Regions from separate parts of the Sphingobium sp. V4 genome, predicted to be linked through region 3. Evidence: riboswitches for the same ligand, from Rfam matches in the RefSeq annotation. Region 3 holds a riboswitch; each other region holds the start of a gene.
The links. Region 3 has a riboswitch for cobalamin ahead of K3M67_RS17290 (HoxN/HupN/NixA family nickel/cobalt transporter). Riboswitches for the same ligand answer to the same signal wherever they lie in the genome.

Region 1 (7,814 bases), on a different replicon from region 3:
AGCCCGGAACCTGCCATGGCGGCACACAGGCAGGCGAAGAGAAGAAAGACCTTGCGCGACATGCGTCTTCCCATAATCGCACCTTCATGCGTGGCAAGGCGATAAGATGACAGAGACGACGCACAATCGCGCCATGCTCCTTGCCGGGTTGGCGGCCGTGGCGGCCGCTGCGACCATTGGCTCGCTGCTGCTCGGCCCGGTCGACATTCCGATCGCGCGGATCTGGGCGGCGCTCTTCGGCGGGGCGGATCATGCTACACGCGTGATCCTGTTCCAACTGCGCCTGCCCCGGACGCTGATTGCCCTTGCCGTCGGCGCTATGCTGGGGCTGGCTGGCGCCGCGATGCAGGGCTATCTGCGCAATCCTCTGGCCGAACCGTCGGTGCTCGGCACATCGAGCGCCGCGGCGCTGGGCGCGGTCGCCGCGATCTATTACGGCCTTGCAAACATCCATCCGGTGATGCTGCCGCTTCTGTCGATTGGCGGCGCCTGTCTCTCGCTGCTGCTGCTGTTCCTGCTGGCCGGTCGGTCGGAAAGTCCATTGACGCTGATCCTGGCCGGGATCGCCGTGGCGACCGTGGCGCAGGCCGGGATTGCCCTGGCGCTGAACCTGTCACCCAATCCCTTCGCCGCCATGGAGATCATGACCTGGCTGATGGGTAGCCTGGAAAATCGGTCGTTCGACCATCTCTGGATCGCCCTGCCCTGCATCGTCGCCGGCCTGGCGTTATTGCTGTGGAATGCACGATCGCTCGATGCACTCACCCTTGGCGAGGATGGCGCGCAGGCGCTGGGCGTCGACCTTCGCCGCACGCGGTTGCGGCTGATGCTGGGCACGGCCATCGGCGTGGGCGGCGCAGTAGCCGTGTCGGGCGCGATCGGTTTCATCGGCCTCATCGTGCCGCATCTGCTGCGCCCGCTGACGGACCGCAGCCCTTCGGCGATCCTGCTGCCCTCGGCGCTGGGCGGCGCGGCATTGCTGACCCTCGCAGACATGGCGGTGCGGTTGATCGACACGGCGAACGAGTTGAAGCTGGGCGTGGTGACAGCATTTCTCGGCATCCCGATCTTCCTCCTCCACCTGATGCGCGAGCGGCGGCTATGGTGATGCTCGAACTGGACCGGGTCTGCGTCGCACTGGGCCGCCGCCAGGTGCTGAGCGGCGTTTCGGCAACCTTCGGCGCCGGGGCGCTGGTAGGGATCGTCGGTCCCAACGGCGCCGGCAAATCCACCCTCGCGCGGGCCATGCTGGCGCTGGTACCCGCGCAGGGGCGCGTCCTGATCGACAGCTCAGATGTGGCCGCCATGCGCCGCGATGACCTCGCCCGGCGGATCGCCTATCTTCCCCAGGGCCAGACGCTGCACTGGCCTCTGACGGTCGAGCGCCTGGTCGGCCTCGGTCGCCTGCCCCATCTCGGACCCATGTCGCGGATCGGCCCGCACGATGCCGCCGCCATCGAGCGGGCCATGACGCGGGCCGATGTGCTGGACCTGCGGCAGCGAGTCGCGACCGAATTGTCCGGCGGCGAACGCGCACGTGTACTGCTGGCAAGGGCGCTGGCGGTCGAAGCGCCCACCCTGATCGCCGACGAACCGCTCGCCAGCCTGGACCCCGGCCACCAGATCGACGTCATGGACCTGCTCCGCGCACAAGCGCATGACGGCGCGCTCGTCATCGCCGTCCTTCATGACCTGACCATGGCGGCTCGCTATTGCGACCGGCTCCTGCTGATCGATCAGGGAAGGCTGGTCGCCGACGGCACGCCTGCGGATGTCCTTACCAACGGCCATCTTCGCGATGTCTATGGGATCGAGGCGGAGGTGCATCTGGGCGGAGCCTGGCCAACGGTCACGCCGCTGGCGCGCAGCCCGTTGACCGCGCCATCGAAATCGATGTAACGCGGCGTCGCGACAGGTTCCCCGGAGACGGGGACGAAGATGGGAACGGGACAAACCCGGCTGCCCCTGCAACTGTACGCGGCGAGCCATCGGCCATATGCCATTGGGACGAATGTCCCGAGAAGGCGGCCGACCGGCGCTGACCCGCAAGCCAGGAGACCTGCCTGTCGCCGTCGTCTTTCGCGCGGACAGGGTGAGCCGGGCGGACGGGGGTCAACCCGAGCGACGACAGGGAAGCCGCGCGAAGCGCGGTCGATGTCGTGCGCGCCAGGGCAATCGCATCGGCCGGTTCGGGCGGCATTGTCGATGGGGGGTAGCCGTGCCGATATTTGTTGAGCGAGATGTCCAGTGCTGAAGCCGGTCGATACGGGACCGGCCGTGGTGGCGTGCAACACTTGCCGTCACAGTCGCGACGCGCGGGAAGATCAGGACGGCGCGCGCGGTGGCGCGCGACTGGCCGCCGCCCTGAAACGCGTGAAGGCCAGCGATCCGCGCTATGATGGCATCGCCGTGCAGGAAATGCCGTGCCTCTTCGCCTGCCAGGATTTCTGCACCGTCCACCTGCGCGCGCCGGACAAGGTCGGCTATGTGCTGGGCCGTTTCGAGCCGGGCGAAGAGTCCGCCCGCGCCATCCTCGACTATGCCGTCCATTATGCGGCGAGCGAACATGGCCGCGTGCCCTTTTCACACTGGCCCCAGGGCGTCAAAGGTCATTTCATCACGCGCACGCCGCCACCGGGATTTGTCGCCGAATGACCAGCTATGGCTCGATCGCCGCCTTCGAAGCCGCGCTGTCCGACTTGCCTGCGCCGGATTGGGTGGCGGAGGCGGCCGCCCGCGCGCGGCAGGCGCAATTGACCAAGCCGGCTGGCTCGCTCGGTCGCCTGGAGGACGTCGCTATCTTCCTGGCGGGCTGGCAGCGCCGGGAACGCCCCCGAATGGACCGGGCGCGCGCGGCCGTCTTTGCGGGCAATCATGGCGTCACTGTCCACGGCGTCAGCGCCTTCCCGACCGGCGTCACGGCGCAGATGGTCGCCAACTTCCGCGCGGGCGGCGCGGCCATCAACGCATTGTCGGGCGCGGCCGGGCTGGACCTCAAGGTCGTCGCTCTCGACCTGGACCGGCCCACCGCCGATTTCTCGGCGGTGGCTGCCATGACGGCCGCGGAATGTCTCGACGCGCTGAATGCCGGAGCGGCGGTGGTCGAAGAAGGCCTGGACCTCCTCGTCCTCGGGGAGATGGGCATCGGCAACTCTACGTCCGCCGCTGCCATTTGTGCGCGCAGCTTCGGCTCCGCAGCGGAAACCTGGGTCGGTCCGGGCACGGGCGTCGATGACGCGGGCATCAGCCGCAAGATCGACGTCATAGACCGCGCGATCGCACGCCACGCCTCGGCGCCCCGCTCCGCCTTCGAGACATTGCGCCTCGTAGGCGGCCGGGAAATCGCGGCCATCGCGGGCGCGGTGCTGCGCGCGCGCCAGCTCTCGGTGCCGGTGCTGCTCGACGGTTTCATCTGCTGCTCTGCGATCGCGCCGCTCGCCGTCGAACGTCCCGCGATCACGGCGCATTGTCTTGCTGGCCATTGTTCGGCCGAGCCAGGTCATGCCCGATTGCTCGAACAGCTCGACCTTGCGCCGCTGCTGTCGCTGGGGATGCGTCTGGGGGAAGGTAGCGGGGCAGCGGTCGCCGCTGCCGTCGTCCGCGCTGCCTTGGCCGCGCATGATCAGATGGCGACTTTCGCGCAAGCCGCCGTCTCCGGATCGACATGAACAGCTTTCCGCTGCACCTGCTGCGCCATGGCGCACCGCTGCATCCCGGTCTGATGCTGGGGTGGAGCGACGACGCGCCCACGACGGAGGGCATCAGCGCCTGCGTGCGGCAGGTGGCGGATCTCGATGTCGAGCGACTGGCCACGTCCGACCTGCAACGATGCAGCCTGACCGCCAGCGCGATCGGCGATGGCCGGCACCTGCCGGTGGAGAGCGATCCCCGCTGGCGCGAACTGGACTTTGGCGCATGGGACGGTTTGCCGGCCAGCGCCATTGATCCTGACGCGATCGGGCGCTTCTGGAACGATCCCGACCTGCACCCCCCGCCCGAAGGCGAGCGCTGGGCGGCCTTGGTCGACCGCATCGGCGCGGCCATTGCGGACCTCGCGCCCTGCCCCACGCTGGTCGTGACCCATGGTGGCGCGATGCGTGCCGCGCTTCACATCCTCTGCGGCATCCCCCTGCCGCAGCTGTGGGCATTCGACCTGCCTTATGGTGCGCTGCTTTCGCTGGACGTCTGGCCGGGCACGCCCCGCGCCGCCCGGATCAAGGGGTTGCGCGCATGAAGGGGCTGATCCTCGCCATCCAGTTCCTGACCCGCCTGCCGATGCCCCGCGTCACCGCGGACGGCGGGGATTTCGCTGCCTCGATCCGCTGGTTTCCGGCGGTCGGCTTGATCATCGGCGCGATGATCGCGGTCGCTGCCTGGGGTGGCGCGCTGATCGATCCGTGGCTCGGCGCCCTCGGCGCATTGACCCTGTGGGTTCGGATAACGGGTGGGCTTCATCTCGATGGGCTGGGCGACATAGCCGATGCCGCCGGCGCAGCGCACAAGGACCGCGCGCGGCTGATCGCGGTCCTTGCCGACCCCCATGTGGGCAGCTTCGCGGTCGTGACCATCGTCCTGCAACTGATCGCCAAGCTGATCCTGCTCCGCCTGCTCATCGAGACGCAGGCTTTCTCCATGATCGCGGTCATCCCATTTGCCGCGCGTATCGGTCCCCTCTTCTGGTCCCGCGCCCTGCCGCAACTTCATGATGGGCTGGCGGCGCAGTTCCGCAACGCGGTTCGTGTGCGCGATCTTGCGATATGGACCGCGGCCCTCGCCGTCATTGCACTGGCCTCTCCCCCGCTGCTCGCGACGCCCCTGATCCTGCCGCTCTGGGCCATGTGGCTCCGTCGCCGCATCGGCGGCATTTCGGGTGACGGGCATGGCGCGGGCATCGAGGTGGCGGAAAGCCTGCTGCTCCTGTCTGCCTTGCTGTGGGTTCAGGCGGCATGACGGACATCTGGACCTGGCATGGCGGCGCGCTGGAGGCGGCGAAACGCCATTTCGGGGCGGGCGCGGAACCGTGGATCGACCTGTCGACCGGCATTAATCCGAAAGCCTGGCCCGGCACGGCGGGACTCTCCATCGACTGGCGGCGCCTGCCCGAACCCGACAGTTTGCGACAACTCGAAACCGCAGCAGCTGTCCATTTCGGTGTCGACCCGCAGCATGTCTGCGCCGTACCGGGAACCGAAACGGGGTTGCGACTGGCGGGGTGCCTGATCGGCGGCCCGGCCCGCCATGTCGCTCCCAGCTATCGCACCCATGGCGAAATGATCGTAGGCTCCAGAGCGATCGAATGGATCGCCACGGGCGGCTCATCGGAAACGCTGATCCTCGCCAATCCCAACAATCCCGACGGTCGGTGGCTGGACCGGGAGCAAATGCGCGCATTGCTGGAGGCGCGCGCGCATCACGGCTGGCTGCTGGTCGACGAAGCCTTTGCGGACAGCGATCCGGCGATCAGCGTTGCATCTTTGGTGAGCGAAACGCGAAGGCTGCTCGTCTTCCGCTCCTTCGGCAAATTTTTCGGGCTGGCCGGCGTGCGCCTTGGCTTCGTGATCGGCCCCTCGCAAGTGCTGGCGCCGTTGCGGGAGCAGTTGGGCGCCTGGCCACTTTCCACGGCGGCGATCGCGATCGGGACCGCCGCCTATCGCGATCGACCGTGGATCGCGGCAACCCGCGAGCGGTTGGACCACGAAGCCGCGCGGCTTGACGCCGTGCTTGTGCGATGCGGGCATCAGCCGATCGGTCGCTGCCCGCTGTTCCGGCTCATCGAGACGGACGAGGCGCCTCAACTGTTCGACCGGCTGGCCCGCGCGGCGATCCTGACGCGGCCCTATGAGCCCGACCGTCGCTGGTTGCGGATCGGACTGCCGCCCGACCAGGCGGCGCTTGACCGTCTTGAGCGGGTCATGGCGCATGGCTGATCCGGTCGCGCTGGGCGCACTGATGCTGGACGCCGCGCTCGGCTGGCCCCATTCGCTCTATCGCCGCATAGGCCATCCGGTCGGATGCTTCGCGCGCCTGATCGATGGATGCGAGACGCGCTGGAACCGGCCGGAGCGATCATTCGCCGTGCGCCGGGCGCTGGGTATTGTCACGGTCCTGATGCTCGTACTGAGCAGCGGCGGCCTGGCCTGGATGCTGGCTCGCCTCGCAGCCCAGGTTCCGGGAGGTCTTGCCTGGACGGCTCTTGCCCTGTTCGCTTGGCCGGGACTGGCCCAGCGCAGCCTGTTCGATCATGTCCGCCCGGTAGCCATCGCGTTGGAAACCGGCGATCTGCCGGCCGCCCGCATCGCCGTAAGCGCCATTGTCGGCCGCGACACGGCGGCCCTTGAAGAATGCGGGGTCGCACGGGCCGCCATCGAAAGCCTCGCCGAAAGCTTTTGCGACGGGGTCGTGGCTCCGCTCTTCTGGCTGTTGGTCCTGGGGCTGCCCGGCATCTGGGTCTATAAGGCCATCAACACCGCGGACAGCCTGATCGGTCATTATGAGCAACGCTGGCGCGCTTTCGGCTGGGCCGCAGCCAGGACGGATGATCTGCTCAATATCATCCCGGCGCGACTGTCCGGCCTGCTGCTCTGCGTTGCGGGCGGGGGCGGCTGGCGTATATTGTTGCGCGACGCGCGTAACCATGCGTCCCCCAACGCCGGGTGGCCCGAAGCGGCCATGGCGGGGGCGCTTCGTGTCCGCCTTGCCGGCCCCGTATCCTATGACGGTCATGTCCATGCCAAGCCATGGATCGGGGACGAGGGACTGGATGCGATCGCCGGCGATGTCGGACGTGCGCTCGCCATTTACCGCCGCGCCTGCATTCTGCTGTGGCTGATCGCCGCTGTCGTCGCGTGGTTGTCATGACCCTGCCCAAAAGGAGCTTTGCATGGACGGACATCGCCTTTTCGTGCTGGGTGGCGCCAGATCCGGCAAGAGCCGCCATGCCCAACACCGCGCCGAGTCGCTTGAAGGACGCCTGACATTCGTCGCGACCGCCCAGGCCCATGATGATGAAATGCGCGACCGCATCGCCCGGCATCAGGCCGATCGCGACCAGCGCTGGAGGACGATCGATGCTTCCGTCGCTCTCCCCGAAGCGATCCAGGCGCTCGACGGCCGGGACCATGTCGTACTGGTCGACTGCCTGACCCTGTGGTTGTCCAACCTCTTGCTGATGGATGCCGACATTCCTGCCGCGTGCGATCGGTTGACGCGGGCCATCGGTGACTTCTCCGGTCACATCATCCTCGTCGCAAATGAGGTCGGGTTCGGGATCGTCCCCGACAATGTGCTTGCCCGCCGGTTTCGCGACGATGCCGGTCGGTTGAACCAGCGGGTGGCGGCGATTGCCGATGAAGTCCTGCTGGTCGCAGCAGGGCTGCCGCTCCGTCTGAAATAAATCCGTGCGCCGCCAGTAGAATATCTGCCGATCGGGCCATTGCGGCGCTCCGCCTTCCATCGCTACAATGCAGCCTGCACCGTCCGTTGGAACATATCGCGTCATGCCTTTGCCGGCCCATCTTCCGAACAGCCGACATGACTGAGATCGCAGTCGCACGCACGCAGGACATGCGCTTCGTGCCTGGTGGAACCTTCCTGATGGGCTCGGACCGCTTCTATCCGGAGGAAGCGCCCGCCCGGCGGGTCCAGGTCGACGGCTTCTGGATAGACGAGGCGCCCGTCACCAACCGGGATTTCGCCCTGTTCGTCGCGGCCACCGGTTACCGTACACTGGCGGAAATCGCGCCGGACGCCAAGGATTATCCCGGCATGGACCCGGCCATGGCGCGGGCCGGATCGCTCCTCTTCCAGCGCACAGC
Region 2 (7,214 bases), on a different replicon from region 3:
CTGCACAGGCGTCGGCCAGATTCTGCGGTTCGTTGACATCGACCTTGCGGGGCATCCCGGTCTTGACATTGCAGAAGGCGCAGGCGCGGGTGCAGACATCGCCCAGGATCATCACCGTGGCGTGCTTCTTGGTCCAGCATTCGCCGATATTGGGGCAGGCCGCCTCCTCGCAGACCGTGTTCAGCCCCTTGTCGCGCATCAGCTTGCGCGTCTCATGATAGGCGGGGCTGGTCGGAGCCTTGACGCGAATCCAGTCGGGCTTGCGGGCGCGTTCCGGCTTGGCGATGCCGGGAATGGGGGCGATGTCGGTCATGCGCCCCAGATAGCGATGCGCGGCCGCTCTTGCCAGCCCCCTATTTGTGCGGCACATCACGCGGCCATGACCGACTTTGCCGACATGCTCCAGGGCTATCACCGCTTCCGCGACACCGGCTGGAGCCAGCAGCGAGAGCGATGGGACGAACTGAACGAGGGGCAAAGCCCGAAGGTGATGGTGATCGCCTGTTCCGACAGCCGGGTCGATCCCGCGCAGATTTTCGACACCAGTCCCGGCCAGATTTTCGTCGTGCGCAATGTCGCCGCGCTGGTGCCGCCCTTCGAGACCAATCCGGGCCATCATGGCGTGTCGGCGGCGCTGGAATTTGCCGTGCAAGTGCTCAAGGTCGGCGAGATCGTCGTGATGGGCCATGGCAAATGCGGCGGTTGCAAGGCGGCGCTCAGCCATGACCTGAAGGATGCGCCTCCGGGCGAAGGCGGCTTCATCCACAACTGGATCGAATTGCTGGATGGCGCGCGCGAGACGGTGGTGGGCCGCTATGGCGAGCAGCGCGACCGCGACGTGGAGCGCGCGATGGAACTGGAGGCGGTCAAGGTCAGCCTCGCCAACCTGCGCACCTTTCCCTGCGTCCGGTCGAAGGAACGCAAGGGCGAACTGAAACTGGTCGGCAGCTTCTTCGCCATTTCGGACGGGCAACTGCACGTCCTGGATGAGGAAAGCGGCGCCTTCTCGCCTGCCTGAAGGGGTCAGCACCGATGGCGACACCGCTGGAAGGCCGGGGCAATATCGCCCTCCTGATCGATGCGGACAACGCGTCGGCGGCGCATTTCGACTCGGTCATGACCGTGCTGGCGGAGCTTGGCACCGTCAACATCCGCCGTGCCTATGGCAATTGGAGCAAGGCGACGCTGAAGGCCTGGGCGGCGCTGTCCATCACTCAGGCGATTGAGCCGCAGCAGCAGTTCGACCTCACCAGGGGCAAGAACGCCACCGACATGAAGATGACCATCGATGCGATGGACCTGCTGGCCAGCGGGCGCGTCGACGGTTTCGGCCTCATGTCCAGCGACAGCGACTTCACCCCGCTCGTCACGCGCCTGCGCCAGAACGGCATTCCCGTCTATGGCTTCGGCAATGCCAATACGCCGGAGGGCTTCCGCCGCGCCTGCACCCGTTTCATCGACGTCGCCGCGCTGGAGGCGGCCGAGGTGCCGGTGGCGAAGCCGGCCGCGAAGCGCACGGCCAAGGCCGCGCCTGCCAAGGCCGTGGCGGCCGAAACCGAAGACAGCAAGGCCAAGCCCGTCGATCCCGAGGTGGTGAAACTGCTCATCGACGCCTATGACGCAGTGAAGCGCGACGAAAAGGGCTTCGCCGCGCTGGGCAGCGTCGGCCAGCTGGCCGGCAACCGGTCCAGCTTCGACGCGCGCAACTATGGCTATAAACGCCTGTCGGATCTGGTCCGCGCCATCCCCAATTTCATCGTCGAGGTGCGCGAGGGCGGACAGACCTGGATCAAGCGGCTGCACTGATGCCGCTTGTCGCCCGCCGCCTGATGATCCACGGCCGGGTCCAGGGCGTCTGGTACCGCGCCTGGACGGTCGAGACGGCGCGCGGGCTGGGGCTGGTGGGCTGGGTCCGCAATCGAATCGACGGCTGCGTCGAGGCGCTGGTTCAGGGCGAGGCGGACCGGATCGACCGCTTCATCGCCCTGGCGCAGGATGGTCCGCCCGCAGCGCAGGTCGCGCGGATCGATGCCACGGATGCGCCGGTCGAACCGTTCCATGCGTTTGACAAGCGGGCGACGACCTGAACCTGACCGTCGCCGCGCGGGGGCACCTCATCCGGGCTTGAACCGGATGACGTCGCCAGGCGCCGCCTTCACGAAGGCCGGCGCGGGAGGGGAAATGCGAGTTCGGCGCTGTTGCCGCACTGGGTCAGCGGCTGAAGCTCAGGCCGATCCAGAGCGTGCGCGGCGTGCCGAGGTCGATCGATCCGCCCGCATTGCGGGTCACGATCTCCTCGTCGAACAGATTTTCGCCACGCGCCACTAAGCTCACGCCATGGCCGATTGGCAGACGCGCGACCGCATCCATGGTCAAGGCGTCGGGCAGGACGTCGCTTTGCAGATCATCCTCATATTGATCCGCGACATAGCGCAGGGTCGCCGACAGTGACGGCCCCTGCTGCGGCGCCCAGGCCAGCGTCGCGCTGGTGGCATGGCGCGGACTTTGCGCCGGCGTGAAGCCGTCAAAGGCCGCGCCGGGCGCATGGACCGTGCTGTGGCTATAGGCGTAGGAGGCCGACAGGCGGACATCGCCCAGGGCCGCCGCCGCCGTCAGTTCGATCCCCTTGGCGACGATCCGTTCGACATTCCGCCGCTGGCGGGTGATGCTGTCGATCGTCACATTGGCGATGGCGTCGTCCAGCCGATTGTAGAAAGCGGTCGCCGACAGGCTGATCCCCTCGGCCGGGGTCAGGTCGATCCCGGCTTCCGCCCCCTTCAGCTTTTCCGGCACCAGCGCATCGTTGGCCCGTGTCGTGATCGGAAAGACGACGAAGGGGCGATAAAGTTCATTCAGCGTCGGCAGGCGGAACCCGCTATAGGCCGCCGCCCGTAACGCCAGTGCGTCGCTGGCCTTGTAGAGCGCGCCCACCCGTCCCGACACTTCCCAGTTGGACCGGTCGGCAAAGTCCCCGCCAGTCGCCGCGCCGGTCGTGGCGCTCACCTGCCGGTAGAAGCCGTTGCGGATCGTCCAGCGATCCGCCCGCGCGCCGCCGGTCAGCACCAGTTTTCCGATGCTCCAGTCGTCCTCGACGAACAGGCCGGTCGTCCGCTGATCGCCACCGGCATGGCGCAGGAAGGTGCGCGGATTGCTGGCGATATTGGCGTTATAGGCGTCCTCGTACATGTCGCCGGTCGCAAAGCGCGTATCCGCGCCGATTCGCAGCACATGGTCGGCGCCCACCGGCGGCCGCAGTTCGATCTTGCCGCCAAGGCCGGTGGATGGCGTGTTGCGCTGGTCGAGCGACTTGCGGAAGCTGGAGGACGAAATGACGATGTTGGAGAAGTTGCGCGTTTGGATATAGGCCAGCGCATCGACCTGCCACGGCCCCCGCGAAATATAACGGATGCTGGCATCCTGCCCTTGGCTCATGCTGTCCGCGCCGACAAAGCGCAGCGTGCGCTTATCCTCGAACAGGGTTGCGCGGAATTGCAGTTCTGACGTGGCGCCGATCGGCGCGACGGCGCGCAGATTGGTCGACCAGCCATCATAGGCGGCCGGCATGGTCGCGGCGTTGCGCTGGCTCTTTGGCGTTGTCTGGAAACCATCGCCCCGGTCCCAGCGGCCCGACAGGGAGACATAGCCGCTGTCCAGGTCGGGCGTCACGGTCGCCGACAATTCGGTCGAATCGCGGCTGCCGTAGAAGGCGCTGGCGGCGACATCGGGCAACTGGTCGCGGGTCGCGCTCGCCATCTCGATCGTGCCGGCGACCGCGCCCGCTCCGAAGGCGCCGATGCCGCCTCCGCGGGTGACGCGCACCACCGACAGCCGTTCAGGAACAAGCGCGCTGAAGGGGATATAGCCGAAGAAGGGATCGGCGATCGGCACCCCGTCGAGCAGCATCAGCGTGCGGCTCGACGCATTGCCGCCCAGCGCGCGCAGCGTCGCGCCCTGATTGGACGGGTTGGAGGATCGGCTGTCCGACCGGCGGAACTGCTGGAAGCCGGCGACATCGCCCAGCACCGTCTCGATCCGCCCGGATGCGCTGTCCAGCAGCCGCTGCCGCTCGATCACCACCGATCCATAGGCCGGCGTGCCCGGCGGCAGGTCAAGCCCCGCGCCGGTCACGACGATGGACGGCGCATCCCCCGGCGCTTCGGCCCAAGCGACAGTCGGGACAGCCAACAACAGGATGGACAGACACGGCTTCTTCATGGCGCTCCCCTCGATTTGGCCCCCTTTGTGGTTTTTCACCGTTTTTGCAAACGGAAAGGGGCCGCTTGCGATATCCCTCTCCGGAGATGGCGGGCTTATGACGCTCGACGCCTTGCGGACTGAAACCGGCGAAATGCCGCATGAGAAGTTCGCTACGGCCCAATGCGTCCCATAGCCCGAAAAAGCACTGGATATTTTCGCGTCAGGATCTGGCCCGTGGAATGTCCAGCATATGGCGCCATTCGCCTTACATGTTTCCCGGGGTCCATAGCTGGGCTTCCAGCCCCCCAACGCGAAAGCCGTTTGCGAAAATGGCGCCCGGCGCTATGGGCAGGCGCGTGGGGAGCAGATGCGCCCCACATGATCGCGCCGGTGCCCCTCGGGGCTTGAATGGGAACATGGTGAGGCGGCTTCGTTCAGAGGTCGGCAAATCCAGGGCTGTCCCTGCAACTGTAAGCGGTGAGCGCGATGCACGGGTTCCGGAACGATCCGGGACGGCCACTGGGGAAACCTGGGAAGGTGTGCATCGCGCGACGACCCGTGAGCCAGGAGACCTGCCGGCGTGGGTCGCTCATTGTCCCAGGTCCAGGGAAAGGCCGGGGCACGGAGAATGTCCGTCGAGCGACGACCAAGCGGCGCGGGCCGCTTCGGCGCAGGGTATGCGGGCGCATGACGCCGGCTCGCCGGTCCTGCGCCGGTCGATCGCACGCTGCGCATCGGCAGGCCCCGCCTTCGTTGCCGGTGTTCGGAGGGGGCCTCCATGAAATTTGTCACGACCATTTCCCTGATTGCCATAACGGCGGCGGCGCCCGCGCTGGCGCAAGCGCCCGACGGCGAAGCCAGCGCCCTGCCCGGCGACGCGATCATCGTCACCGCGTCACGCTCCGGCGAGGGCGTGAAGGCGAGCCAGTTGGGCGCGTCCGTCACGGTGATCGACAATGCCACGCTGGAAGCGCGGCAGACGCGGATCGTGTCCGACGTGCTGCGCGACGTACCCGGCATCGCCGTCAGCCGCATCGGCGGGGTCGGTGGCCAGACTCAGGTTCGCCTGCGCGGCAGCGAATCCAACCATGTACTGGTGTTGATCGACGGCATCGAGGCGGCCGATCCCTATTATGGCGAATATGACTTCGGCACGCTGATCGCCGATCCGGCCGCCCGGATCGAGATATTGCGGGGCCAGCAATCCTCACTCTACGGCTCCGATGCGATCGGCGGCGTGATCAACTACATCACCCTGTCGGGCCGCGAAGCGCCGGGCATCAGGGGTCGGATCGAGGGCGGCTCCTTTGGCACCGTCAGCGGCGCGGCACGCGTCGCGGGCGCCGGCGACGCCCTCGATTATGCGCTGTCCGCGTCCTATTACGACACGGACGGCTATCCTACCGCGCGCGGCGGCAGCAGGGACATCGGCTCGCAAAGCCTGGGCACGAGCGGAAAGCTGAACTGGACGCCGACCGACAATATCAAGCTGACCGGCGTGGTACGCTACAGCCTGACCAAGGCGGACACCAACAACAGCGAATTCGATCCGTCCAGCCCGCTCTTCGGCTACACCGTCGACAGCCCCGGCGTGCGGTATCGTAACGAAGCGCTCTATGGCTTGCTTTCGGCGCAGATCACGGGACTGGACGGTCGTTGGATCAGCACCTTGTCGGGCCAGTTCGCGGACACTACGCGCAAGGGCTATGCCTCCTATGGTTTCGACTATGGCGACAAGGGACGGCGCTATAAAGGCTCCCTCACCTCCAGCCTGACACTGGGCACCGAGGCGGTCACGCACCGTATTACCGGCGCTGTCGATGTGGAGCGGGAAAGCTTCCGCAACCTGTCGAGCTTCGCTTTCATGGGCAAGCGGCATACCGACAATCTGGGCGTGGTCGGCCAGTATGAACTGACGGCGGGCGGCCTCTCGCTCGGCGGTTCGGTGCGCTATGACGAAAATGACCGGTTCGACGACACCACGACCTGGCGGGTCCAGGGCAGCTATCTGCTGCCCACGGGCACGCGCATCCGCGCCGCCTATGGTACAGGCGTCAAGAACCCGGGCTATTACGAACTTTATGGCTATATGGACGGCACCTATATCGGCAACCCGAACCTGAAGCCGGAAAAGTCAGAAGGCTGGGAGGCGGGATTGGAGCAGAGCGTCGGTGGCTGGGCGACGATCAGTGCGACCTGGTTCGATTCCACGCTGAACAATGAAATCTATACCTCCTATCCCGCACCGGCCTATGTCGCGACGCCCGCCAACCGCGACACGAAGAGCAAGCAGCATGGCATCGAAGCGTTCGTCAGCGCCCAGCCCCTGCCGCAACTGCGCTTCGACCTGGCCTATACCTGGCTGAAGGCGAAGGAGGATGGCGTCCGCGAAATCCGCCGGCCGAGGCATGTCGCGAGCGTCAACACCACGGTGACGAGTGCCGACCAGCGCTTCGCGACCACGCTGACGATCCGCTATAACGGCAGGACGACCGACACCGCCTATACCGATCCCAGCTATGTCCCCGTGACCGTGTCGATGCGGGAATATGTGCTGGTAAACCTCAGCCTCGACTACCGGGTGTCCCGCAATGTGGCGCTGTTCGGCCGGATCGAGAACCTGGCGGACGAGCAATATGAGGAAGTGTTCAGCTTCGCGACCGCCGGTCGCGCTGCCTATGGCGGCGTGCGGCTGACCTTCTGATGACAGGGACGTCGCGCCATCGCTCCGGAAGCCTGTCAGCGATGCGCGCCGTCCAACCGCATGATCTGATCCGCCATGCTACGCGCCGCGCGCGTGTAGCTGGGACCGCCGCACACCGTCCAGGCCTGTGGGATACTTATGCGTGGAATGTCGCGCAGCGCGGGATGGTGCAGCATTTCGCTGCCCTGATCGGTGATGCGGTCGGTCGCGCTTTCCACGATCAGGAAATCGGGCCGGGCGGCCACCATTTCCTCCAGGCTGACCTGCGCCAGCGCCGGCTTCCCCAGTTTTGCGGCAAGGTTCACCAGCCCCA
Region 3 (7,814 bases):
CCAGATTGGCGAGCCGCAGGGTCGGCAATCGTCCCTGCGCCCGATGCCATCCCGCCGCGAAGGCGCCGAGGTCGCTGTCCGAAAAGGACAGCAGCACAAGATCGGCGGGCGCCTGCCCCAGATCCTGCGGGACAGCCGCTTCCTCGATCCCGTGAGTCTCGCGGAAGATGACGTGCATGGACGACGCTCAGTCCTGCAACACGGCCCGGATCGCGGCTTCGTCGATACGATCATGCTCGGCGATCACGACGAGCGCCGTTGCGCGTGCTTCGCCCGGCCGCCAGGGTCGGTCATAATGATGCCGAACCCGCGCGCCGACCGCCTGCACCAGCAGCCGCATCGGCTTGCCCGCAACGGCGGCATAGCCCTTCACCCGCAATATCCGCTGCGTCCGGGCCAACGCCTCGATCCGCGCGACCAGGTCGGCGGGATCGGCGATCTCGCCCAGAGTCATGACGACGCTGTCGAAATCCTCATGCTCATGATCCTCCTCGCCATCATGGTGCGAGGGTCGGCCCGCCAGGTCATCCTCGGCCGCCGCGCCCAGCCCCAGCAGCACCCGCGGGTCGATCACGCCGTCGACCAGTTCGATCACCGGCAGCGGCCGGGGCGTTTCCGCCGCAATGACCGCGCGGGCGGCGGCGACGCCGTCCGGCCCGGCCAGATCGACCTTGGTCAGCAGCACCATGTCGGCACAGGCCAGCTGATCCTCGAATACTTCGGACAGGGGCGTTTCATGATCGATGCCGGGATCGGCGCGCCGCTGGGCGTCCAGTGCCGCCAGGTCGGGAGCGAAGCGTCCGTCAGCCACCGCCTCCGCATCGGCAAGCGCGATCACGCCATCGACGGTGATGCGCGACCGGATCGCAGGCCAGTCGAATGCCTTGAGCAGGGGTTTGGGCAGCGCCAGTCCCGATGTTTCGATCAGGATATGGTCCGGACGCGGCTCCAGCGCCAGCAGCGCCTCCACCGTAGGGATGAAGTCGTCGGCCACGGTGCAGCAGATGCAGCCATTGGCCAGCTCGACGATATTCTCCGCCGGGCAATCGGGAATGGCGCAGCTTTTGAGGATGTCGCCATCGACGCCCAGCGTGCCGAATTCATTGACGACGACCGCCAGCCGCCGCCCGCCCGCATTGCGGATCAGATGGCTGATGAGCGTGGTCTTGCCCGCGCCCAGAAAGCCGGTGACGATCGTGACCGGCAGCTTGGCCAAATCGGCCATATCATTCTCCCGCGCGCCGGAACGACGACGGGCGGGGGCTTGCCGACGCCCTTCCTGGACGCCAGCCGGCGCGCGACGACGGGCGGGCGCGACCGCGCCCGGCATCCCGCACCGTGCAGCCCCAGCCGCACAGCTTCGTCGCTCAGACGGAAGAACCTACCGTGCCGCGGCCATCCCCTGGACCAGGGCAAGAGCGACCAGACGCCGGCAGGTCTCCTGGCTCGCGGGTCAAGGCTTGATGCACGCCTTCCCAGACCAGTGGGTCCAGTGGCCGCCCTCGACAAGAGGACATGTGCATCGCGCTCGCCGCTTACAGTTGCAGGGACAGCCGCGGAATTGAGGGGACAGGCCCCTCGCACCGCATTCCTATTTGAAGCCCCTCGCGGGGCACCGGCGCGATCTATGAGCCTGCCCTAGACCAAAATTCGGTCCAAGCCAATGGCGTTCAGCCCGCGACCCGCACCTCGATCTCGTCAAAGCGCTTCCAGCGGTAGATCCCGAAGCTGAGCGCCCAGCACAGGACGAACAGGCCGATGATGGCGAAGCCCAGGCTGTTGAAATGCTCGCCCAGGTCCGCGGCTATCCGCCAGGGCGCTCCGTCCAGTCCCAGCTTGTCGCCCACCAGCGCCATCGTCTCGATCCCGCCAATGACGATTGCGACCAAGGCCGAGATCAGGGTTATGGTGATGTTATAATAAAGTTTGCGGATCGGCTTGACGAAGGCCCATTCATAGGCGCCCAGCATCACCACGCCATCAGCCGTGTCGACCAGCGCCATGCCCGCCGCGAACAGCGCCGGCAGCACCAAGACCGTGCCGATCGCCACGCCATCCGCCGCCTGGCTCGCCGACAGGCCGAGGATCGCGACTTCCGTGGCCGTGTCGAACCCCAGCCCGAAGAGGAAGCCGAGCGGCGCCATGTGCCAGCTGCGGCGGACCAGCCGAAACATCGGGCGGAACAGGCGGGACAGCAGGCCGCGATTGCCCAGCAGCAGGTCCAGATCCTCCTCCACATAGGCGCCGCCGGCTCGGACATGGGCGAAGCTCTTCCATACCGACCGCAGGATCATCAGGTTCATCACCGCGATGGTGAACAGGAACAGCGCCGACACGCTGGTCGCGACCACGCCCCCGATCTCGCGGAAACTCTCGAAGCGCGACAGGGCGCTGGCGGTGAGAGCGATGGTGACGGAGGCGACGGCGATGATCGCGGAATGGCCGATCGCGAACCAGAAACCCACGGTAATGGGCCGCTGCCCGTCCTGCATCAGCTTGCGCGTCACATTGTCGATCGCCGCGATATGATCGGCATCGACCGCATGGCGCAGGCCCAGTCCCCAGGCCAGCAGCGCCGTCCCCAGCATCAGCGGCTGGGCATGAAACTGGGCGATGGCCCAGAGCCAGACGGCGACATTGGCCGCGACCAGCGCGCCCATCAGCCCGGTGACGCGATGCCGCAGGCGCGGCGCGGAAGATATTTCGGGATGGACCATGGCAGAACAGACACTCCGGCGTCGCGCGACATGACAGGGGCCGCGCGCTCCGCCGGACGCCATCCGGCGCAGACGCGCGTCATCAATGCGGCCCCCGCCGCTTCTTCGTCGCTCAGACGGAGCATACCGTGCCACGGCCATCCCCTGGACCAGGCAAGAGCGACCAGACGCCGGCAGGTCTCCTGGCTCGCGGGTCATAGCGATGCTGCATGGCCTTCCCAGGCCTCGCATGATTTAGCGTCCGGCCCAGTGGCTGCTTTCCCTGTTTCAGAAAAGCCTATGCAACATGCTCACCGCTCACAGTTGCAGGGACAGCCGCGGAATCGAAGGAGCCAGCCCTTCTCACCGCATTCCCATTTTCAGCCCCTTCGCAAGGGCACCGGCGCGATCAACGACCGGCGGATCGTCTCCACCGGCCGGGCTGAGGCATAGCTTGGGCGCATCGCGTTGCCAAGCTGCATCGATAGCAGGCGCAACACAAAAAGGGCGCAGCGGTCACCCGCCACGCCCTTCCTTGCGACCCCGAAGGGATTTCAAGCTCAGCCGAGCTGCTGTTCCAGCTCGCCCAGCACGCGATAGCAATCGAACACCTTGGCGACGCTCGAATTGGGATCGCGGCCTTCGCGGATGGCGCTGATGAATTCGCGGTCCTGCAATTCGATGCCGTTCATCGATACCGCGACCTTCGACACGTCGATCGGCTCTTCCTTGCCGTTCACCAGATCGTCGTAACGGGCGATATAGGTGTCGGTGTCGCCGATATAGCGGAAGAAGGTGCCGAGCGGACCGTCATTGTTGAACGACAGCGACAGGGTGCAGATCGCACCCGTCTCGCTCTTCAGCTGGATCGACATGTCCATGGCGATGCCAAGGTCCGGGTGGATCGGTCCCTGCATGGCGTGCGCCGACACGATCTTGCCCGCCTGATAGGCGAACAGGTCGACCGTGTGCGCCGCATGGTGCCACAGCAGATGGTCGGTCCAACTGCGCGGTTCGCCCTTCGCATTGATATTCTTGCGACGGAAGAAATAGGTCTGCACGTCCATCTGCTGGACGTTGAACTCGCCCGCCTTGATGCGGTTGTGGACGAACTGGTGCGACGGGTTGAAGCGGCGGGTGTGGCCGACCATGCAGACAAGGCCGGTTTCCTGCTGCTTGGCCAGCACCGCCTGTGCATCCTTCCAGCTGTCGGCCAGCGGAATCTCGACCTCGACATGCTTGCCCGCATCCATGCACGCGATCGCCTGGGCCGCGTGCATTTGCGTCGGCGTGCAGAGGATCACCGCGTCGACGTCATCGCGCGCCAGCGTTTCGTTCAGGTCGGTCGTCACATGGCCGATGCCATATTTCTCCGCGACCTTCTTCGTCGCGTCCAGTTCGCGGCCGATGATCGACGTGACGGTCACGCCGTCGATATTCTTGAGGCCATCAAGATGCTTTTCGCCAAAGGCGCCGGCACCAGCCAGGGCTATACGCATGGGAAACTACTCCATTATTGGCCCCTCCCCTTCAGGGGAGGGTTGGGGGTGGGGGGAGTGAGGCATATGCCGCACTCTCCCGCCTGATCCTCACTCCGCCGCGATCGCCGCCACGCCGCTGCCGGTCATGTCCAGCCCTTCGCCATTATCCGGGCGTAGCACCAGGTGGCCGATCGCGGTATTGGAACAGGGCACATGATAATGGCGGTGCAGTGCACGGGTCTTCTTGCCCAGCGCCCCGCGCATGATGAGCCACATCACCATCTCGATGCCTTCGCTGCCCGTCTCGCGCAGATATTCGATATGTGGAATCCGGCGCAGATGATCGCTCTCGCCGATCAGCCCGTCCAGGAACATATTGTCCCATTCCTTGTTGATGAGCCCCGCGCGCGCGCCCTGCAACTGGTGGCTCATGCCCCCCGTGCCCCAGATCTGGACGTTCAGATCCTCGGGGAAGCTCTCGACCGCCTTGCGGATCGCCTCGCCCAGCGCCCAGCAACGGTTGCCTGACGGCGGCGGATAGGTGACGACATTGACCGCCAGCGGCACGACCCTGCAGGGCCAGGCATCGGGCTTGCCGAACATCATGGAAAGCGGCACCGTCAGGCCATGATCGACATCCATCTCGTTGATGATGGTCATGTCGAACTCGTCCAGGATCAGGCTCTGCGCCATGTGCCATGCAAGGTCGGGATGCCCCTCCACGTCCGGCACGGCGCGCGGCCCCCAGCCTTCGTCGGCCGACTTGTAGCGCTCGCCACAACCGATCGCGAAGGTCGGGATGATCTTCATGTCGAAGGCGGACGCATGGTCATTATAGACCAGGATCACGACATCGGGCTTTTCCGCCTTTTCCCATTCGCGGGTCCAGTCATAACCGGCAAAGATCGGACCGAAATAATCGTCGCGATCCTTGTTGAAGTCGGACGCCACGCCCAGCAGCGGCACATGGCTCGACGCCACGCCAGCAGTAATCCGTGCCATCTCAGCGATCCTCTTTCTTGGCGGCAGCCGCCGCTTCATTGGCCTTGATCGACCGCACGCCCTCGGGCGAGCGTCCGCCCTTCATCATCATCTCCCGATATTCGGGGAACGCCATGTCGGTCATGGTGCTGACCGCCTCGGCGAACGGAATCCCGTCGGTCGAAAACAGCTTGGACAGGAAATAGACATTGCCGCCCAGATCGAGGCATCGATTATAGTCCCGGTCCAGCAGCGCCTGCTTCTGCTCCTCGCTCAGCGGCCATTCGTCCAGATAGGCGCGCTCGTCGGCCTTGAACCGCTCCCGATTCTCCGCCTTCATCAGGCTCATCGCAAACTGGTTCATGTGATAGCCCTGCCGCGCGCGCTTGGCAGTGTAGACACGGGTTCCCGGAATATCCTCGAACTCGGCCAGATATTCGTGAATATCCTGATGCTTGGGATCTTCTGTTATCATATTCCCCTCTCCTTCAATTTGGCGTCGAGGCGCGGGAAGACGCGGCGGGCATTGCCCTCGAAGATCGCGGCGCGTTCCTCATCGCTGATCTCCAGCGCATCGACATAGCGCTTGGTGTCGTCGAAATAGAAGCCGGTGGTCGGGTCGATGCCGCGCACCGCGCCCACCATTTCCGACCCGAACAATATATTCTTGTTCTCGATCACGTCGGCCAGCAGGTCCACGCCCGGCTGATGATAGACGCAGGTGTCGAAGAAGATATTGTTCATCAGGTGCGTCGACAGATCGGGCTTCTTGAGCATGTCTGCCAGACCACGATATCGCCCCCAATGATAGGGGACCGCGCCGCCGCCATGCGGGATGATGAAGCGCAGCGTCGGGAAATCCTTGAACAGGTCACCTTCCAGCAACTGCATGAACGCGATGGTGTCGGCGGCGATATAATAGCCGCCGGTGGCGTGCATAGCCGGATTACAGCTGCCCGACACATGGATCATCGCCGGCACGTCCAGCTCGACCATCTTCTCGTAGAAAGGATACCAGTATTTGTCCGTCAGCGGCGGATGGGTGAAATGCCCGCCGCCCGGATCGGGATTGAGGTTGCAGCCGATAAAGCCCAGTTCGTTGACGCAGCGTTCCAGCTCCGCAATGCTGTTGCTCATGTCCGCCTTGGGCGACTGGGGCAACATGCACACGCCAACGAAGGTTTCGGGGAACATCGCCACCACGCGGGCGATCAGGTCGTTGCAGCGGATCGCCCACTCCTTCGCCATCGCCTCATCGCCGACATGCGGCGCCATCGCCGACGCCCGCGGCGAGAAGATGGTAAGATCGGCGCCACGTTCCTTGATGAGACGCAACTGGTTCGCCTCGATCGTCTCGCGAATCTCGGCGTCGCTGATCTCGGGATAGGGCGGGCATGGCGTACCAGCCTTGAACGCCGCCTTCTGCTCCTCGCGCCAGGCGTCATGCCCCTTGGGCAATACGGTATAATGACCGTGGCAATCGATAATCAGGCTCATCGCGTCTCTTTCCTCAACCTTTATCCGTCGGCCCAGCGCAGGTGCACCACGCCCGCCCAGCAAATTCCGTCATTCCCGCGAAGCCGGGTTCAGAAGAGGCGCAGGGGCAGAAATCACCCCAATCTTCGCGCCCAACCCTTCGGGCGGCGCCTTCACGCCCAGCCCGCCGATCGCCCGCTGCCGCGCGACCGTGCCGCGCGTCATCGCGGCGCCGGTACCCAGGCCCTCCAGCGTCCTGACCACTTCGTCCATCTCGGCGGCCCGGCGCGTGCCATGCACCAGCATCCGGTCGAGATTGTAATCCGCGCGTTCGTCCCAGGGCCGCGCCTTCTCGCTCGCGTCGAGCGATGCCAGCACCTCGTCCAGCACATCGGCTTGCGCCGCCGCCAGCACGCATTCGGCCGTCAGCGCCTCGATCCCCTTGACCATGACAGACCGGATCATCTTGATCGACGAAGCCCGCCCGACATCCGCGCCCACGACGCGGGTCTTGCCGAAGCCCAGCGCCCGCAGCCGCGCCTCCGCGTCGCCAGCCCGCGTGCCGCTCAGCAGCAAAGGCACGTTCAATCGCGCCGGATCGACCGGCGCCATCACCGCCACGTCGACATAATGTCCACCCGCCGCCTCGATCGCCTGCGCCGCTGCCTGCTTGGTCTGCGGCGCAACACTGTTTAGATCGCAATAGAGCGTGCCGGGCACGATCAGCGCCGCCGCCGCTTGCGCCACGGCCAGTGCCTGGTCGGCCGTCACCAGCGACAGCACCAGCGAAACCCCGTCCAGCGCGTCCTCGAGAAAACGGGCGGGCAGCACGCCAGCCTCGGCATAAGCCGCCAGCATCGCGTCACGCGCCGTCGCATCGTCCGTCTGTATGTCGAACACGTGGGCGGCCGCGGCCCAGTCCCCCGCTCGCGCAAAGGTGGACCCCGCTTCACCGAACCCGATCAGACCAACTTCCTGCTCCATGGCGACATCGGATGCCGCATCGCGCCAAAGCCCGCCAATCGAATCCGCCATTGCTTCATAAGAATTTACGAAGTCATTGCTCTGGCGGATGCTTCCACGGCTTCCATGAACTGCCGCTGGAGCCGGGTCGGGCGCCAATCGCCCCGCGTCGTCAATCCGATCGTCCGGCTGATCGCCCCTGGCGCCGGGCCAATGT

Region 1: linked by a shared signal. The riboswitch ahead of K3M67_RS07185 (DUF1636 domain-containing protein) and the one ahead of K3M67_RS17290 (HoxN/HupN/NixA family nickel/cobalt transporter) in region 3 are both predicted to bind cobalamin.
Region 2: linked by a shared signal. The riboswitch ahead of K3M67_RS07165 (TonB-dependent receptor plug domain-containing protein) and the one ahead of K3M67_RS17290 (HoxN/HupN/NixA family nickel/cobalt transporter) in region 3 are both predicted to bind cobalamin.

Annotation. Positions count from the first base shown of each region.
Region 1 covers NZ_CP081001.1:1,409,104-1,416,917, forward strand. The annotation lists gene K3M67_RS07170 (ABC transporter substrate-binding protein) at 1-62, opposite strand, end outside; gene K3M67_RS07175 (FecCD family ABC transporter permease) at 134-1,108, shown strand; gene K3M67_RS07180 (ABC transporter ATP-binding protein) at 1,102-1,899, shown strand; cobalamin riboswitch at 1,897-2,081, shown strand; gene K3M67_RS07185 (DUF1636 domain-containing protein) at 2,248-2,655, shown strand; gene cobT (nicotinate-nucleotide--dimethylbenzimidazole phosphoribosyltransferase) at 2,652-3,668, shown strand; gene K3M67_RS07195 (histidine phosphatase family protein) at 3,665-4,234, shown strand; gene K3M67_RS07200 (adenosylcobinamide-GDP ribazoletransferase) at 4,231-4,950, shown strand; gene K3M67_RS07205 (threonine-phosphate decarboxylase) at 4,947-5,927, shown strand; gene cbiB (adenosylcobinamide-phosphate synthase CbiB) at 5,920-6,858, shown strand; gene cobU (bifunctional adenosylcobinamide kinase/adenosylcobinamide-phosphate guanylyltransferase) at 6,881-7,393, shown strand; gene K3M67_RS07220 (formylglycine-generating enzyme family protein) at 7,531-7,814, shown strand, end outside.
Region 2 covers NZ_CP081001.1:1,401,372-1,408,585, forward strand. The annotation lists gene lipA (lipoyl synthase) at 1-370, opposite strand, end outside; gene K3M67_RS07145 (carbonic anhydrase) at 380-1,018, shown strand; gene K3M67_RS07150 (NYN domain-containing protein) at 1,033-1,806, shown strand; gene K3M67_RS07155 (acylphosphatase) at 1,806-2,087, shown strand; gene K3M67_RS07160 (TonB-dependent receptor plug domain-containing protein) at 2,212-4,215, opposite strand; cobalamin riboswitch at 4,570-4,791, shown strand; gene K3M67_RS07165 (TonB-dependent receptor plug domain-containing protein) at 4,976-6,901, shown strand; gene K3M67_RS07170 (ABC transporter substrate-binding protein) at 6,937-7,214, opposite strand, start outside.
Region 3 covers NZ_CP081002.1:350,949-358,762, forward strand. The annotation lists gene cobN (cobaltochelatase subunit CobN) at 1-178, opposite strand, end outside; gene cobW (cobalamin biosynthesis protein CobW) at 188-1,225, opposite strand; cobalamin riboswitch at 1,415-1,635, opposite strand; gene K3M67_RS17290 (HoxN/HupN/NixA family nickel/cobalt transporter) at 1,671-2,717, opposite strand; cobalamin riboswitch at 2,873-3,116, opposite strand; gene K3M67_RS17295 (Gfo/Idh/MocA family oxidoreductase) at 3,257-4,195, opposite strand; gene K3M67_RS17300 (class III extradiol dioxygenase subunit beta) at 4,286-5,179, opposite strand; gene ligA (protocatechuate 4,5-dioxygenase subunit alpha) at 5,181-5,633, opposite strand; gene K3M67_RS17310 (amidohydrolase family protein) at 5,630-6,655, opposite strand; gene K3M67_RS17315 (NAD(P)-dependent oxidoreductase) at 6,725-7,618, opposite strand; gene K3M67_RS17320 (LysR substrate-binding domain-containing protein) at 7,684-7,814, opposite strand, start outside.